DNA from 3 places in the Pantoea sp. Lij88 genome. Region 2 is predicted to be linked to each of the others. Evidence: predicted binding sites of a transcription regulator. Region 2 holds the regulator's gene; each other region holds the start of a gene.

Region 1 (5,409 bases), 1.3 Mb from region 2:
AATTTCCGCATCGGGCTGGGTCAGCGGACTGTGGCGCAGGAAGACCAGCGGCGACAAATGTCCCTGAGCCTGATCTTCAATGCCGTGTTCTATCTCCACCACGCCATGTGCCTGAATCGTAATGGACTCATGCGGTTCATCGAGTGTCAGCACATGCATGATGTTGCCGAAGGCATCCGTGGTGCAAACCGCTTTTTCCGGCAGGGTCAGTTCCCAGGAGAGTATGCGCTGATGAGGCGATTCCTGAGGCGTCAGCCGCAGATACTGGATGCTCCGTTGCACCGCCTGGTCGTAGCGATAGTGCGTGTTGTGTTCAATGCTAAGTTTCATTGCGCCTCCAGATAAGTGTGATGAATACTTTCGGCGATCTCGTTTACCTGAGCGAGAAAGGCTTCCAGCCAGTTGTTCAGCCCGATTCGGCTCAGGTCTTTCATGGAACTGAAGCGCAGCTCGGCGTGCAGGATATGCGCCAGGCGGCGCGGCTGGTTTGCACGGCCACCTATCAGCTCCAGCTGCTGAACCATATCGTTGATACACGCCAGCAACGAACGCGGCAGCTCGTTGCGCAGGATCATCAGTTCGGCGATGGTTTCCCGGCTCAGGGGCTGCTTGTAAATACTATGGTAGGCTTCGCGCGCGCTCACCGCCTGTAGCAGAGTGTCCATGCGGTAATATTCGCGCACGGGGTCGTCATCAATATCCAGCAGTCTGTTTTTCACCTCCAGCAGCCGGGCGGTGCCATCAGCCCGTTCCAGCAGCGTCCCGAGACGGATAAAGTGCATCGCGTCGCTGCGGAGCAGGGTACCGAACATGGCCCCACGGAACAGATGAGAGCGTTCTTTCACCCAGTCAAAGAAGGCGTCGGCACCGTCTGAGCCGATGCCCTGACGGCGTATCGACTTCATCCCGATCCAGGTGGCATTGATACATTCCCAGACTTCGGATGACAGGCTGCCCCGCACCGCATGCGCGTTATTCCAGCCCATCTGCAGGCAACTGAAGATGCTGCTGTAATTCCGGTTATCCAGGGCGAAAAAACTGACCAGATTGGGCATCGTCAGTGTCGGCCAGGTCTCAGCATATAGCTCGCTGGTGCTGGTCAGGTTGAGCGGTACCAGCAGATCATGAGTCCCCCCGTTGCGGATGGGCATCATCGACAGCTTGTTGGTAACGTCCAGCACCCGGGCGATATTTTCTGCCCGCTCCAGATAGCGGGCCATCCAATAGAGTTCACTGGCAGTCCGGCTCAGCATATATCATCCTCCAGTACCCAGGTGTCCTTGGTTCCGCCGCCCTGTGACGAATTGACGACCAGCGATCCTTCCGTCAACGCGACGCGGGTAAGCCCGCCGGGCACCAGTCGGATCTCCGCGCCACTGAGCGCAAAGGGGCGGAGATCGATATGACGTGGTGCCAGGCCCTCGTTGACAAACGTGGGGCAGGTGGACAACGCCAGCGTGTTTTGCGCGATGTAATTCTGCGGACGCGCCAGCAACAGGTCACGGAAGTGGGCAAGCTCAGCTTTGCTCGCGGCGGGGCCAATCAACATGCCGTAACCGCCAGCGCCGTGAACCTCTTTCACGACCATTTTTTCGAGGTTGGCCAGCACATACGACAGCTCATTTTTATGCCTGCACTGCCAGGTTGGCACGTTGTTGAGGATCGGTTCTTCCTGCAGATAAAAGCGCACCATATCCGGTACGTAGGGGTAGATAGATTTGTCATCAGCCACGCCAGTGCCGATGGCATTGGCCAGCACGACATTGCCCGCCCGGTAGACCGACAGCAGTCCCGGTACGCCGAGCATGGAGTCCGGGCGGAACGCCAGCGGATCGAGGAAGGCGTCGTCAACCCGACGATAGATCACATGTATTCTGCATGGCCCGGCAGTCGTGCGCATGAACAGCATGCCATCCTTCACAAACAGATCGGCGCTTTCAACCAGCTCAACGCCCATCTGCTGGGCCAGGAAACTGTGCTCGAAGTAAGCACTGTTAAAGCGGCCAGGGGTCAGGACCACTACGGTGGGATCGTTGACGGGTGAGCTTTCGCGAAGCGTTTGTAAAAGATGCGACGGATAACGTTCTACGGGAGCAATGCGTTGCTGGGCAAACAGTTCCGGGTAGAGCCGCATCATCATTTTGCGGTTCTCCAGCATATAGGAGACGCCGGAAGGTGTGCGCAGGTTATCTTCCAGGACGTAATATTCGCCATCACTGTTACGCACCATATCCACGCCGACAATATGTGCATAGATATTGCGATGAAGATCAACGCCCTGCATACAGGGTTGATACTGTTCGTTAGCCAGAACCTGTTCTGCCGGAATGATTCCCGCCTTCAGAATATGCTGTTCATGGTAGATATCGTAGAGGAAGGCGTTGAGCGCCTGCACACGCTGGCGGATGCCGGCATCGAGCATGGCCCATTCAGCGGCCGGAATAATACGTGGCACGCTGTCGAACGGGATCAACCGTTCTGCACCATTATCGTCATCGTAGACATTAAACGTAATCCCTACCCGGTGAAACAGGAGGGCGGCTTCTTCCCGCTTGCGCTGTACAGCCTGATGATCAGCCTGTTGCAGCCATTGCCAGTAGGCGGCGTAGTGGTCACGGTGTTCGCCTTCAGCCAGAAGCATCTCATCAAAAAAGGGTGAAGCGGAGAGATTGATATTCAGCATCGTCACCTCGCAGACGTTAAAGGCTGTCATCTATCCAAGCATAAAGTGTGCCAGCCTCAGAAGAAGCGTAACGGTGCAAAGCCATGATGTTGTGGCGTTAAAAGCCCCTTTATGGTGCAGGCCTGGCGCGGGCGTGTCTTAATATGGCGCTTAGTAACTCGTGAGGGGCAAAAAACTGGCCACGGTTCTGGCGTTTGTCAGCCCAAGAGTTCTGATTCAACAGCCCTCAGATTGGATGATGTCTGAGTGGGCTGTCCTCCCGGAATTGCCTCACTTTTCTGAAATGTAAATGTAATTGATAACTGTTCTCGTTTTCATTATTGTTTGCCCTTCTTCAGGGAAACGAAAAGGAATCGGAAGAAGATGAATTATCATCAGAGAACAGGTAAAGCGCTTTCCGGCAAACAGATGGCTGCAGGATTCGCAGGACTCACCTTCGGGTTGATCAGTGTGACGGCGCAGGCGGTCACCGTCACAGACGTGGCGGGACGCACGGTCACCGTGCCGGATGAGGTTCAGCGTGTAGTACTCGGAGAGGGCCGGTTGTTCTTCGCCCTTTCGCTGCTCGAAGGCCAGAAACCTTTTGATCGTATCGTCGGCTGGCAGGGCGATTTCCGTAAGCTTGACCCGCAAACCTACGCCACGTATCGGGCGAAATTCCCGCAAATCGACAACATCCCGCTAATTGGCACGACCAGCGCTGACACCATCAGCCCGGAAAAAGTGCTGACGCTGAAACCGCAGCTGGCGATTTTCGGTTTGTCGGGTCATGGTCCGGGGAAAGGCAGTGAGCTGGTGAAACAGCTGCAAAACGCCGGTGTCCCCGTCGTGTTTGTCGATTTCCGCACTTCTCCGCTCAAAAACACCCTGCCGAGTATGGCGCTGCTGGGTAAAGTCCTGAACCGGGAGAAGCAGGCGCAGGACTATATCCGCTTCTATCAGGACAACATCAAACGCGTCACCGATGTGACCCGCGACATTCCTCAGCCGGATAAACCGAAAGTCTTTATCGAACTGCGCGCTTCGACAGCAGATGAATGTTGCCGCTCAGCCGGGAACGGCAACATGGGTGACTTTATCGATCTGGCGGGCGGCGTGAATATCGCTAAACCTCTGCTGCCGGGCCCTCTTGGTCAGGTGAATCTGGAAAAAGTCATCGCCGAGCAGCCGGATGTGTATCTGGTGAGCGGGGGAGCCAGACCGCCGAAAGCCGGTGAGCTACCTGCCGGTTTAGTGCTGGGCGCGGAGACCACACCCGAACAGGCGAGCGCCAGCCTGAAGCCGCTTCTGGCGCGTAAAGGGATCAGCACGCTAAAAGCGGTCCAGGATGGCCGTAGTTTTGGCATCTGGCACAACTACTACAACTCCCCCTATAACGTGCTGGCCGTGCAGTTCTTCGCCAAAGCATTTTATCCGCAGAAGTTTGCCGATCTCGATCCGCAGCAAACACAAAAACAACTCTATAAACAGTTCCTCGCCGTCGAACCGACCGGCACTTACTGGACAGAGTAAAAGGGACTTTGCCCCGCCTGCCGGGGCGTTTTACCTCACGGAGAGAAAAGATGGTTAAGGTTAAATTTACACCGGCTGTTAAAGCCGGGCTGCTCGCACAGCTGATTGCTGCTGCGATGCCGGTCATGGCGGAAGACGCCAGAGAAGTGAAAGAGAATGAAGATCAGATGGTGGTGACGGCCTCCGCTATCGAACAGAACCTGAAAGATGCGCCAGCCAGCATCAGCGTAATCACCCGCGAAGACCTGCAGAAAAAACCGGTACAAAACCTCAAAGATGTGCTGAAAGACGTTCCCGGCGTACAGATCACCAATGAAAGCGACAACCGTCAGGGTGTCAGCATCCGTGGACTGGGCAGCGGCTATACGCTAATCCTGGTCGATGGCAAACGCGTCAATTCCCGCAACGCCGTATTCCGCCATAACGATTTCGATCTGAGCTGGATCCCCGCGGAATCAATCGAACGTATCGAAGTGGTACGCGGGCCGATGTCATCCCTTTACGGCTCTGACGCGCTGGGCGGCGTGGTCAATATCATCACCCGTAAAGTCGGCACGCAATGGCACGGCACGCTGAGCGCCGATACCACCGTTCAGGAACACCGCGATCGCGGCGACAGCGGCAACGGTAATTTTTTTGCCAGCGGCCCGCTGGTGGACGATTTACTGGGCGTGAAAGTGTACGGTGCGCTGGGTAAACGCGAGAAAGATCAGGCCAGTTCTGCCAGCGGCAGTACCGGTCAGCCGCGCATCGAAGGCTACACATCGCGCAACGGCAGTGTCGAATTCTCACTGACGCCCGATAAAGATCAGGACATCACGTTCGGTTACGGGATGGATCGTCAGGATCGTAACTCCGACACGCTGGATAAAAACCGTCTCGAACGCGAAAACTACTCGCTCGGCCACACTGGCCGCTGGGGAGGGGCGAATACCGAACTGCGTCTCTACGGTGAAAAAATCGAAAACAAAAACGCCCAAACCATCACCTCGAAAAACAACGCTCTCGACGGCAAAGTGGTCATCCCGCTGGGCAATTACACCCAGTTCCTGACGTTCGGCGGCGAATACCGCAACGATAAACTGGAAGACGCGGTGAACATGAAAAATGGCGGCAGTACGCAGGCGAACCAGTATGCGCTGTTCCTGGAAGATGAATGGCACATCTTCGAAAACCTGGCGCTCACCGGCGGCGTGCGTATGGATGACCACGAA
Region 2 (5,409 bases):
CCGTAAACTGCTGCTGCATGTAGCTGATATCATGCACAGCGGCGATGAACTGCCGCACGTCACGCGTGACGCCTCACTGCGGGATGCGCTGCTGGAGATTACCCGCAAAAATCTGGGGCTGACGGTCATCGTCGACGGTCTGATGAAAATTGAAGGTATCTTTACGGATGGTGACCTGCGCCGCATCTTTGATATGGGCATCGATTTCCAGCGCGCCACCATCGGAGAAGTGATGACGCCAGGTGGCATCCGCGTCCGGCCAAACATGCTGGCGGTTGAAGCTCTTAACCTGATGCAGACTAAAAACATTACCTCGATTCTGGTGGCCGATGACGACCATCTGCTCGGTGTGGTACATATGCATGACATGCTGCGCGCTGGCGTAGTCTGAACAGGAAGAGAAAATGCAACAGGCAACTCCCCCGATTGATACCTGCTATGGCCCGGTCAATGCTGACGTTATGGCGCGCGCCAGCAGGATTCGTCTGCTGATCTGCGACGTTGATGGCGTGATGTCCGACGGCGTCATCTACATGGGGAATAATGGCGAAGAGCTTAAGGCATTCAACGTGCGGGACGGTTACGGTGTGCGCTGCCTGCTGACCTCCGATGTGGAAGTGGCTATTATTACCGGCCGCAATGCCCGTCTGATGGAAGATCGCTGCAAAACGCTCGGCATCCGTCATCTTTATCAGGGACAATCCGATAAGCTTTTGGCCTATCGTGAACTTCTGGATAAACTGTCTCTTTCCGACGACCAGGTGGCCTACATTGGTGACGACCTGATCGACTGGCCGGTTATGGCGAAAGTGGGATTAAGTGTGGCAGTGGCGGATGCACATCCTATCCTGCTGCCACGCGCGCATTATGTTACGCGGATCGCCGGTGGACGCGGCGCGGTTCGCGAAGTATGTGACCTGATCTTAATGGCGCAGAACAAATTTGAGGATGCCAAAGGGCAATCAGTATGAGTAAAAGCAGGCGTTGGATAACGCTGATTCTGACCTTGATTGCACTGGTTTTGATCGGCTGGAATCTTACTAATCAGGATGAGGATGGCACGCCAGTCGATACGGGCAGTCAGGCGCCGACCTATACCAGTGCGGATTCACACACTGTGGTTTATAACCCGCAGGGCGCGCTGTCCTATAAACTGGTCTCTGACAAAGTGACCTATTTCTCGGATGAGGAGCTGAGCTGGTTCGAAAATCCGGTGATGACGACTTATGATGAGAACAAAATCCCTACCTGGACGTTACGCGCAGATAAAGCAAAGCTCACCAAAGATCGTATGCTTTATCTGTATGGCCATGTTGAGCTGAATACGCTGACGCAGGATTCTCAGCTTGAGCGTATCAAAACGGATAACGCGCAGATCAATCTTGTCACTCAGGACGTTACCTCTGATGACCAGGTGACATTGTATGGCCGCAGTTTTAACTCCACCGGCATGAAAATGCGCGGCAATTTACGGACAAAAAACGCCGAGTTAATCGAGAAGGTCAAAACCTCATATGAAATTCAAAATGAACAAAAATAGCCTGAAGCTTTTACTGGCCAGCATGTTGCTGGCAACCAGCGTTCCGGCGCTTGCCCTGACCGGTGACTCGGATAAGCCCGTCAATATTGACTCGCAGAATCAGGCGCTGGATTTGCAGGGCAATGTCGCGACCTTTACCGGCAATGTCATCGTGACGCAGGGTTCAATCAAAATCACGGCGGATAAAGTCGTGGTGACCCGTCCGGGCGGCGACAGCAAGAAAACTATCGTTGATGCCTACGGTAATCCTGCCACCTTCTATCAGATGCAGGACAGCGGCAAGCCGGTTCAGGGCCACGCCTCAAAACTGCACTACGAACTGGCTAACGATTTCGTTGAACTGACCGGCAATGCTTTCATTGAGCAGCAGGACAGCAACATCAAAGGCGATCGTATTACCTACCTGGTAAAAGAGCAGAAAATGCAGGCTTACAGCCAGGGCCAGAACAAGCGCGTTACCACCGTACTGGTGCCGTCGCAACTTCAGGATAAAGGTTCGTCCAACAGCGGAAAGAAGAGTAACTGATAGCTATGGCCACATTAATCGCAGAAAACCTGGCGAAGGCATATAAAGGCCGTCGCGTGGTAGAAGATGTCAGTCTGCAGGTAAAGTCCGGCGAGATTGTCGGCCTGCTCGGCCCGAACGGTGCCGGTAAGACCACCACCTTTTATATGGTGGTGGGCATTGTCCCGCGTGACGCTGGCCGCATTATTATTGATGACGAAGATATCAGTATCCTGCCGCTGCATGCGCGTGCGCGTCGTGGCATTGGTTATCTTCCCCAGGAGGCGTCGATTTTCCGTCGCCTCAGCGTCTACGATAACCTGATGGCAGTACTGCAGATTCGTGATGATCTGACCGAAGAACAACGGCAGGATCGCGCCCGTGAACTGATGGAAGAGTTCCACATCGAACATCTGCGCGACAGCATGGGTCAGGCACTTTCCGGTGGTGAGCGACGTCGTGTTGAGATCGCACGCGCGCTGGCCGCTAACCCTAAGTTTATCCTGCTGGATGAGCCCTTCGCCGGTGTCGATCCGATTTCCGTTATCGACATCAAGAAAATCATTGAGCATCTGCGGGACAGCGGCCTCGGCGTGCTGATTACCGACCACAACGTGCGCGAAACGCTGGCGGTGTGTGAGCGGGCTTATATCGTCAGCCAGGGCCACCTGATTGCGCATGGCACACCCAATGAAATTCTTGCGGATGAGCAGGTTAAGCGGGTTTATTTGGGTGAAGAGTTCAGACTCTGATAAGGTGTCGTTAATACCGATGTTTACCTGGGAACTACCATCCTGTCTATGAAGCAAGGTTTACAACTCAGGTTCAGCCAACAGCTGGCAATGACTCCACAATTGCAGCAGGCGATTCGTCTGTTGCAACTTTCTACGCTTGAACTCCAGCAGGAGTTACAGCTTGCTCTCGAAAGCAACCCGCTGCTTGAGCAGACTGACCTGCATGAAGAGATCGACTCCCGGGAATCATCGGAGTCTGAGGCGCTGGATACACGCGAAGCGCTTGAGCAGAAAGAGATGCCCGATGAACTGCCGCTGGATGCCACCTGGGATGAGATCTACACAGCAGGCACGCCTTCCGGCACCGGCACCGATTATCAGGATGATGAGTTACCGGTTTATCAGGGCGAGACCACGCAGTCACTTCAGGACTATCTGATGTGGCAGGTCGGACTGACGCCTTTCAGTGACACCGACCGCGCCATTGCCACCTCTATCGTCGATGCTATTGATGACACCGGATATCTCACCGTTTCGCTAGAGGAGATCCTCGACAGTATCGGCAACGATGAGCTTGAAGCGGATGAAGTTGAAGCGGTACTGAAACGCATCCAGCGCTTTGATCCTATTGGTGTTGGTGCGCGCGATCTGCGTGACTGTCTGCTGGTTCAGCTGTCGCAATATGCCCCCGAAACGCCGATGCTGGCAGAAGCACGCCTGATCGTCAGCGAACATCTCGACCTGCTGGCGAATCACGATTTCCGCAGTCTGATGCGGGTGACGCGCCTCAAAGAAGAGGTGCTGAAAGAGGCGATGCTGCTGATTCAGTCGCTGGACCCGCGTCCGGGTCAGTCGATCAACACCAGCGAGCCGGAATATGTCATTCCCGATGTGCTGGTGCGTAAGGTCGGCACCCGCTGGACGGTGGAACTCAATGCCGACAGCGTTCCGCGTCTCAAAATCAATCAGCACTATGCGGCAATGGGTGGCGCCACGCGCAACGACAGCGACAGCCAGTTCATTCGCAGTAACCTGCAGGAAGCCCGCTGGCTGATTAAGAGTCTGGAAAGCCGCAATGATACGCTGCTGAAAGTGACGCGCTGCATTGTTGAACAGCAGCAGGCGTTTTTCGAGCAGGGTGAAGAATTTATGCGTCCGATGGTGCTGGCGGACATCGCCCAGGCCGTTGAGATGCACGAATCAACCATTTCCCGTGTAACCACGCAGAAGTATCTGCACAGCCCGCGTGGCATTTTTGAACTGAAGTACTTTTTCTCCAGTCACGTTAATACTGAAGGTGGCGGCGAAGCCTCCTCGACAGCGATTCGTGCCCTGGTGAAGAAATTAATTTCGGCGGAAAATCCAGCCAAACCCTTGAGCGACAGTAAACTGACCTCCATGTTATCTGATCAGGGGATTATGGTGGCACGGCGTACCGTCGCCAAATATCGTGAGTCTTTATCCATCCCGCCATCGAACCAGCGTAAACAACTGGTTTGAAAGAAATGAGAAGGAAGACCTATGCAGCTGAACCTGACCGGACAACACGTTGAAATCACTGCACCTCTGCGTGAATTCGTTAACGGTAAATTTGCCAAACTGGAACACTATTTTGAACATATCAATCAGGTCTATATTGTCCTGAAGGTTGAGAAAGTCACTCAGGTGGCGGACGCAACCCTACACGTGAATGGTGGCGAGCTGCACGCCACATCCGAAGCGGAAGATATGTATGCGGCAATTGATGGGCTGATCGACAAGCTCGCCCGTCAGCTGACCAAACACAAAGATAAACTGAAAAAACACTAACCTTCACGCTAGCGACGCGCGCCTGCCGCGCAGAGCCGACAGGATGGGGCGGATAATCCGCCCCGTTTTGTCATCTGAGTAAGCGCCGATTGTCTCAGGCGTTAAGACGCGCTGGCGGTGAATGGCCTGGTGAACACGCAAGTGAAACGATAATGAACAACGATCTCACACTGGAATTGAGCACAGTGCTTTCGCCAGACTGCACCCGCAGCGGCGTACACTGCCAGAGCAAAAAACGTGCGCTGGAAATTATCAGCGAACTGGCCGCTAAGCAGCTCAACCTGCCGCACCAGACGCTTTTCGAAGCGATCCTGACCCGCGAACGCATGGGCAGTACCGGTATCGGTAACGGGATAGCGATTCCTCACGGCAAGCTGGAAGAGGATACGCTGCGCGCGGTTGGGGTGTTTATCAGCCTCGAACAGCCGATTGCGTTTGATGCCGTCGACAACCAGCCGGTCGATCTGTTGTTTGCTTTACTGGTCCCGGCTGACCAGTGCAAAACACACCTGCATACCCTGTCTCTGGTGGCGAAGCGTCTGGCAGATAAAACGGTCTGCCGTCGTCTGCGTGCTGCGCAGAGTGATGAAGAGCTCTACGCCATTATTACGGAAGTCCAGACAGAGCAGTAACGCGTCTTTACCGGCCGGGTGCCGGTTTTAAAACGGGAGAGAAGGTCATGGTGCTGATGATCGTTAGCGGTCGTTCAGGCTCGGGGAAGTCAGTGGCGCTCCGCGCGCTGGAAGATATGGGGTTCTACTGCGTTGATAACCTGCCGGTCGTGCTGCTGCCTGAGTTAGCTAACTCACTGGCTGAGCGCA
Region 3 (5,409 bases), 470 kb from region 2:
GCTGAGAGATTTGCATCTGCAGTGGGGCATCAGCCTCAACCTGCGGAGGCGCAACGTGGTCAACGATCGCCTGGTACAGCGGGGTCATATCGTCAGCCATGTCGGTGTGCTCAAGACCAGCAATACCATTCAGCGCCGAGGCGAAAATGATAGGGAAGTCGAGCTGCTCGTCAGTGGCATCCAGGTTTACGAACAGGTCAAACACCTGATCAACAACCCAATCCGGACGCGCACCAGGGCGGTCTACTTTGTTGATAACCACAATCGGCTTCAGACCATGCGCGAACGCTTTTTTGGTCACGAAGCGGGTTTGCGGCATAGGGCCATCCATCGCATCTACAACCAGCAGCACCGAGTCCACCATGGACATGACGCGCTCAACTTCACCACCGAAGTCGGCGTGTCCCGGGGTATCAACGATGTTGATACGGTAGTCATTCCACTTAATGGCGGTGTTTTTTGCGAGGATGGTAATCCCACGCTCTTTCTCCAAATCATTGGAGTCCATCACGCGCTCTGTTGCTTCGGTACGGGCATCAAAAGTACCGGATTGTTGCAGCAGTTTGTCAACCAGGGTGGTCTTTCCATGGTCAACGTGCGCGATGATGGCGATGTTACGCAAATTTTCGATCACAGCTTTGCCTCAGGCATTAGAAATAGCGCGTTATTGTACACTGATTAAGCGAAAGACTGAACACCATCACACTTTTCACTGCAAGTTTATTGAATAGACGCAAATTTGCCCTGTTCCCGGTGCAGAAAATGCACTAAGTTGGTCCTACGCACCAAAATAGTGCCACAAGATCACCATAAAGCACTTTAATGGTGCAACAAAACCACCGTGGTGCAGCCGCGTTATGACAAAAAGGTGCAGCACAAGGCGATTTAAGCAACATCGGGAAAGTTGGCACAGAATTCGCTTTATCTAAATCAAGCGTAAACGCCAGTCAGATGTCGGTTGAAGAGCGTGCCGGAAGAGGTTGGTCAGGGAGTGGTTTTCCCGCAACGGATTCCGGAAACGACGTTTCCTCGCCATGTAGATAATGAAAGACCATTTCCAGGAGAGTTGAGTATGTCCGCTGAACACGTTCTCTCGATGATGAACGAGCATGAAGTTAAGTTTGTTGACCTGCGTTTTACCGATACCAAAGGTAAAGAACAGCACGTTACGATCCCTGCTCACCAGGTTAACGCTGACTTCTTCGAAGAAGGCAAAATGTTCGATGGTTCGTCTATTGGCGGCTGGAAAGGCATTAACGAATCAGACATGGTGCTGATGCCTGACGCCACCACGGCAGTCATGGATCCTTTCTTCGAAGATTCTACGCTGATCATCCGTTGTGACATTCTTGAGCCAGGCACTATGCAGGGCTACGACCGCGATCCACGTTCTATTGCTAAGCGCGCTGAAGATTACCTGCGCTCTTCCGGCATCGCGGACACCGTGCTGTTTGGACCAGAACCAGAATTCTTCCTGTTCGATGACATCCGTTTCGGTTCATCGACTTCCGGTTCACATGTGGCTATCGATGATATCGAAGCGGCATGGAACACCGGTAAAGAGTACGAAGGCGGTAACAAAGGTCACCGTCCAGGTCTGAAAGGCGGCTACTTCCCGGTTCCACCAGTAGACTCATCACAGGACATCCGTTCTGCTATGTGTCTGACAATGGAGCAGATGGGCCTGGTTGTTGAAGCGCATCACCACGAAGTGGCGACTGCGGGTCAGAACGAAGTGGCAACCCGCTTCAATACCATGACCAAAAAAGCTGACGAAATTCAGATCTACAAATATGTCGTGCATAACGTGGCTCACGCTTACGGCAAAACAGCGACCTTTATGCCGAAGCCAATGTTTGGCGACAACGGTTCAGGCATGCACTGCCATATGTCACTCTCTAAAGGTGGCCAGAACCTGTTTGCCGGCGATAAGTACGGCGGCCTGTCTGAAATGGCGCTGTTCTACATTGGCGGTATCATCAAGCACGCTAAAGCGATCAACGCCCTGGCGAACCCAACGACCAACTCTTACAAGCGTCTGGTCCCGGGTTACGAAGCACCGGTTATGCTGGCTTACTCTGCCCGTAACCGTTCAGCCTCAATCCGTATCCCGGTTGTTGCCAGCCCGAAAGCCCGTCGTATCGAAGCGCGCTTCCCGGATCCAGCGGCTAACCCATACCTGGCGTTCACCGCGCTGTTGATGGCTGGCCTGGATGGCATCATCAACAAAATCCATCCTGGCGATGCGATGGATAAGAACCTGTATGACCTGCCACCGGAAGAAGAAGCTGAGATTCCAAAAGTTGCAGGCTCTCTGGAAGAAGCGCTGAATGCACTGAACGAAGACCGCGAGTTCCTGACTCGTGGCGGTGTATTCACTGACGAATCGATCGATGCTTACATTGAACTGCGTAAAGCAGAGATGGATCGCGTTCGCATGACGCCACACCCGGTTGAGTTCGAGCTGTACTACAGCGTTTAACTGGTCAAACGATTTTGTTGCCGTGGAAACTTTTAGCCCATCTTCGGATGGGCTTTTTTCTCCGCGAATTCACCGTTCATTCGCCCTCTTTTCGGCTTTAAGACTAAAATGCACCTAATTAGTGCAGAGGAACGTTGTATGGCAACTGGCTCTCTGCCCGATGCAGGGCAGATTCTCAACGCTTTAATCAACAGTATTTTGTTGGTGGATAACGATCTGGTTATTCATTACGCCAACCCGGCGGCGCAGCAATTACTGGCGCAAAGCTCACGCAAACTGTTCGGCACGCCGTTACCGGAATTAACCGGCTACTTTTCGCTGAATATCGAGGTGATGCGCGAGAGTCTTGAGGCTGGCCAGGGCTTTACTGACAGTGAGGTCACGCTGGTGGTAGATGGTCGCGCACATATTATGTCGCTGACCGCCCAGCGGTTACCCGATGGCTTAATTCTGATGGAAATGGCGCCGATGGATAATCAGCGTCGCCTCAGTCAGGAGCAGTTACAGCACGCCCAGCAGGTGGCCGCTCGCGATCTGGTTCGCGGCCTGGCCCATGAGATTAAAAATCCGCTGGGTGGATTGCGCGGTGCGGCACAGCTTTTATCCCGCGCCCTGCCCGATCCCTCGCTGAATGAATACACCAAAGTCATTATTGAACAGGCCGACCGGTTGCGGAATCTCGTTGATCGTCTGTTAGGACCACAGCAGCCGGGCATGCACATCACACAGAGCATTCATCAGGTGGCTGAACGGGTGGTTAATCTGGTGTCGATGGAGCTGCCGGAGAATGTCTCGCTGGTGCGGGATTATGATCCCAGCCTGCCGGAACTGCCGCACGACCCCGACCAGATCGAACAGGTGCTGCTTAACGTAGTGCGCAATGCGCTTCAGGCGCTGGGCGACGAAGGCGGCACCATTATTATCCGCACCCGTACGGCCTTCCAGCTGACGCTGCACGGCACGCGTTATCGCCTGGTGGCACGAATTGATATTGAAGATGATGGCCCCGGCATTCCGGCCCAGCTGCAGGATACGCTGTTTTATCCGATGGTCAGCGGACGTGAAGGCGGAACCGGTTTAGGCCTCTCCATCGCCCGTAGCCTGATTGATCAACATTCAGGAAAAATAGAATTTAACAGTTGGCCGGGACATACCGAATTTTCGGTTTACCTGCCTATTCGCCAGTGAGGTTTCTATGCAACGAGGGATAGTCTGGATCGTCGATGACGATAGCTCCATCCGCTGGGTGCTTGAACGCGCGCTCACTGGAGCCGGTTTGAGCTGCGCGACTTTTGATAGCGCTAGCGAGGTGCTGGATGCCCTCTCAACCAAAACCCCGGACGTTTTATTGTCAGACATTCGCATGCCCGGTATGGATGGCCTGGCGCTGCTGAAACAGATTAAACAGCGTCATCCGATGCTTCCGGTCATCATAATGACAGCGCATTCGGATCTGGATGCGGCCGTCAGCGCCTATCAGCAGGGTGCCTTTGATTATCTGCCTAAACCGTTCGATATTGATGAGGCTGTTGCGCTGGTAGAGCGTGCTATCAGTCACTATCAGGAGCAGCAGCAGCCGCGTAATCAGCCGGTCAGCGGACCGACCACCGATATCATTGGTGAAGCCCCCGCGATGCAGGATGTGTTCCGCATCATCGGACGATTATCGCGCTCTTCGATCAGCGTACTGATCAACGGCGAGTCCGGAACCGGTAAAGAGCTGGTGGCCCATGCGCTGCATCGCCACAGCCCGCGCACCAAAGCGCCGTTTATCGCGCTGAACATGGCGGCGATCCCCAAAGACCTGATTGAGTCAGAGCTGTTTGGTCACGAGAAAGGCGCCTTTACCGGGGCGAACCAGATCCGTCAGGGCCGTTTTGAGCAGGCGGATGGCGGCACGCTGTTCCTGGATGAGATCGGTGATATGCCACTGGATGTGCAGACCCGTCTGCTGCGCGTGCTGGCCGATGGTCAGTTCTATCGCGTCGGTGGTTATGCGCCGGTGAAAGTGGATGTGCGTATTATCGCGGCAACCCACCAGAACCTGGAGTTGCGCGTGCAGGAAGGCAAGTTCCGTGAGGATCTGTTCCACCGCCTGAATGTCATTCGCGTGCATCTGCCGCCGCTGCGTGAGCGTCGTGAGGATATCCCGCGTCTGGCGCGTTACTTCCTGCAGGTGGCGGCCCGTGAGCTGGGTGTGGAAGCGAAGATTCTGCATCCGGAAACTGAGACAGCCCTAACCCGGCTGCACTGGTCCGGTAACGTGCGTCAGCTGGAGAACACCTGTCGCTGGCTGACCGTGATGGCTGCGGGTCAGGAAGTGCTGATTCAGGATCTGCCCGGCGAGCTGTTTGAATCCAGTACCCCGGAAAATCCGGTGCAGTCGCTGCCTGATAGCTGGGCAACGCTGCTGGCACAGTGGGCCGACCGCGCCCTGCGTTCCGGTCATCAGAATCTGCTGTCGGAAGCACAGCCGGAGATGGAGCGCACGCTGCTCACCACTGCGCTGCGTCATACGCAAGGTCACAAGCAGGAAGCGGCACGTTTGCTGGGCTGGGGACGAAACACCCTGACGCGCAAGCTGAAAGAGCTTGGCATGGAATAAGCGATTCGGTACGGGCTGGCGTCATCTGCCAGCCCGTTTCTTCAGATAACGCGGGAGAACTGCTGCTGACGCGCTTTCTGACGCAGATAGCGATCAAAGCACATACAGATATTACGGATCAGTAACCGGCCAACTCCTGTCACCTCCAGCCCACCCGACGTCCGGACCACCAGCCCGTCGGCGATTAACGGTTTCAGCAGCGCCAGGTCTTCGGCAAAATAGTCACTGAAGCGAATTCCCCATTGCGCCTCTGTCGCGGCAAAATCCAGCGAGAAGTTACAAATCAGCGTTTTGATCACATCACGCCGCAGGCAATCATCGT

Evidence for each region. The regulator sigma-54, encoded in region 2, starts transcription at its own class of promoters, with help from an activator protein. The targets are predictions, from matches to a motif close to GTTGGCACANNTTTCGCTNT.
Region 1: a site for sigma-54 is predicted at 2,719-2,738, ahead of PU624_RS08395 (circularly permuted type 2 ATP-grasp protein). Genes of this name have one in related genera too.
Region 3: a site for sigma-54 is predicted at 904-923, ahead of glnA (glutamate--ammonia ligase). Genes of this name have one in related genera too.

Annotation. Positions count from the first base shown of each region.
Region 1 is NZ_CP118269.1:954,571-959,979, forward strand. Features, by position in the region: gene PU624_RS08385 (transglutaminase family protein) at 1-330, opposite strand, end outside; gene PU624_RS08390 (alpha-E domain-containing protein) at 327-1,253, opposite strand; gene PU624_RS08395 (circularly permuted type 2 ATP-grasp protein) at 1,247-2,683, opposite strand; gene PU624_RS08400 (ABC transporter substrate-binding protein) at 3,092-4,195, shown strand; gene cirA (catecholate siderophore receptor CirA) at 4,246-5,409, shown strand, end outside.
Region 2 is NZ_CP118269.1:3,570,937-3,576,345, forward strand. Features, by position in the region: gene kdsD (arabinose-5-phosphate isomerase KdsD) at 1-391, shown strand, start outside; gene kdsC (3-deoxy-manno-octulosonate-8-phosphatase KdsC) at 405-971, shown strand; gene lptC (LPS export ABC transporter periplasmic protein LptC) at 968-1,540, shown strand; gene lptA (lipopolysaccharide ABC transporter substrate-binding protein LptA) at 1,515-2,066, shown strand; gene lptB (LPS export ABC transporter ATP-binding protein) at 2,072-2,797, shown strand; gene rpoN (RNA polymerase factor sigma-54) at 2,846-4,279, shown strand; gene hpf (ribosome hibernation promoting factor) at 4,301-4,588, shown strand; gene ptsN (PTS IIA-like nitrogen regulatory protein PtsN) at 4,741-5,220, shown strand; gene rapZ (RNase adapter RapZ) at 5,268-5,409, shown strand, end outside.
Region 3 is NZ_CP118269.1:93,938-99,346, reverse strand. Features, by position in the region: gene typA (ribosome-dependent GTPase TypA) at 1-634, opposite strand, end outside; gene glnA (glutamate--ammonia ligase) at 1,073-2,482, shown strand; gene glnL (nitrogen regulation protein NR(II)) at 2,621-3,670, shown strand; gene glnG (nitrogen regulation protein NR(I)) at 3,678-5,087, shown strand; gene hemN (oxygen-independent coproporphyrinogen III oxidase) at 5,129-5,409, opposite strand, start outside.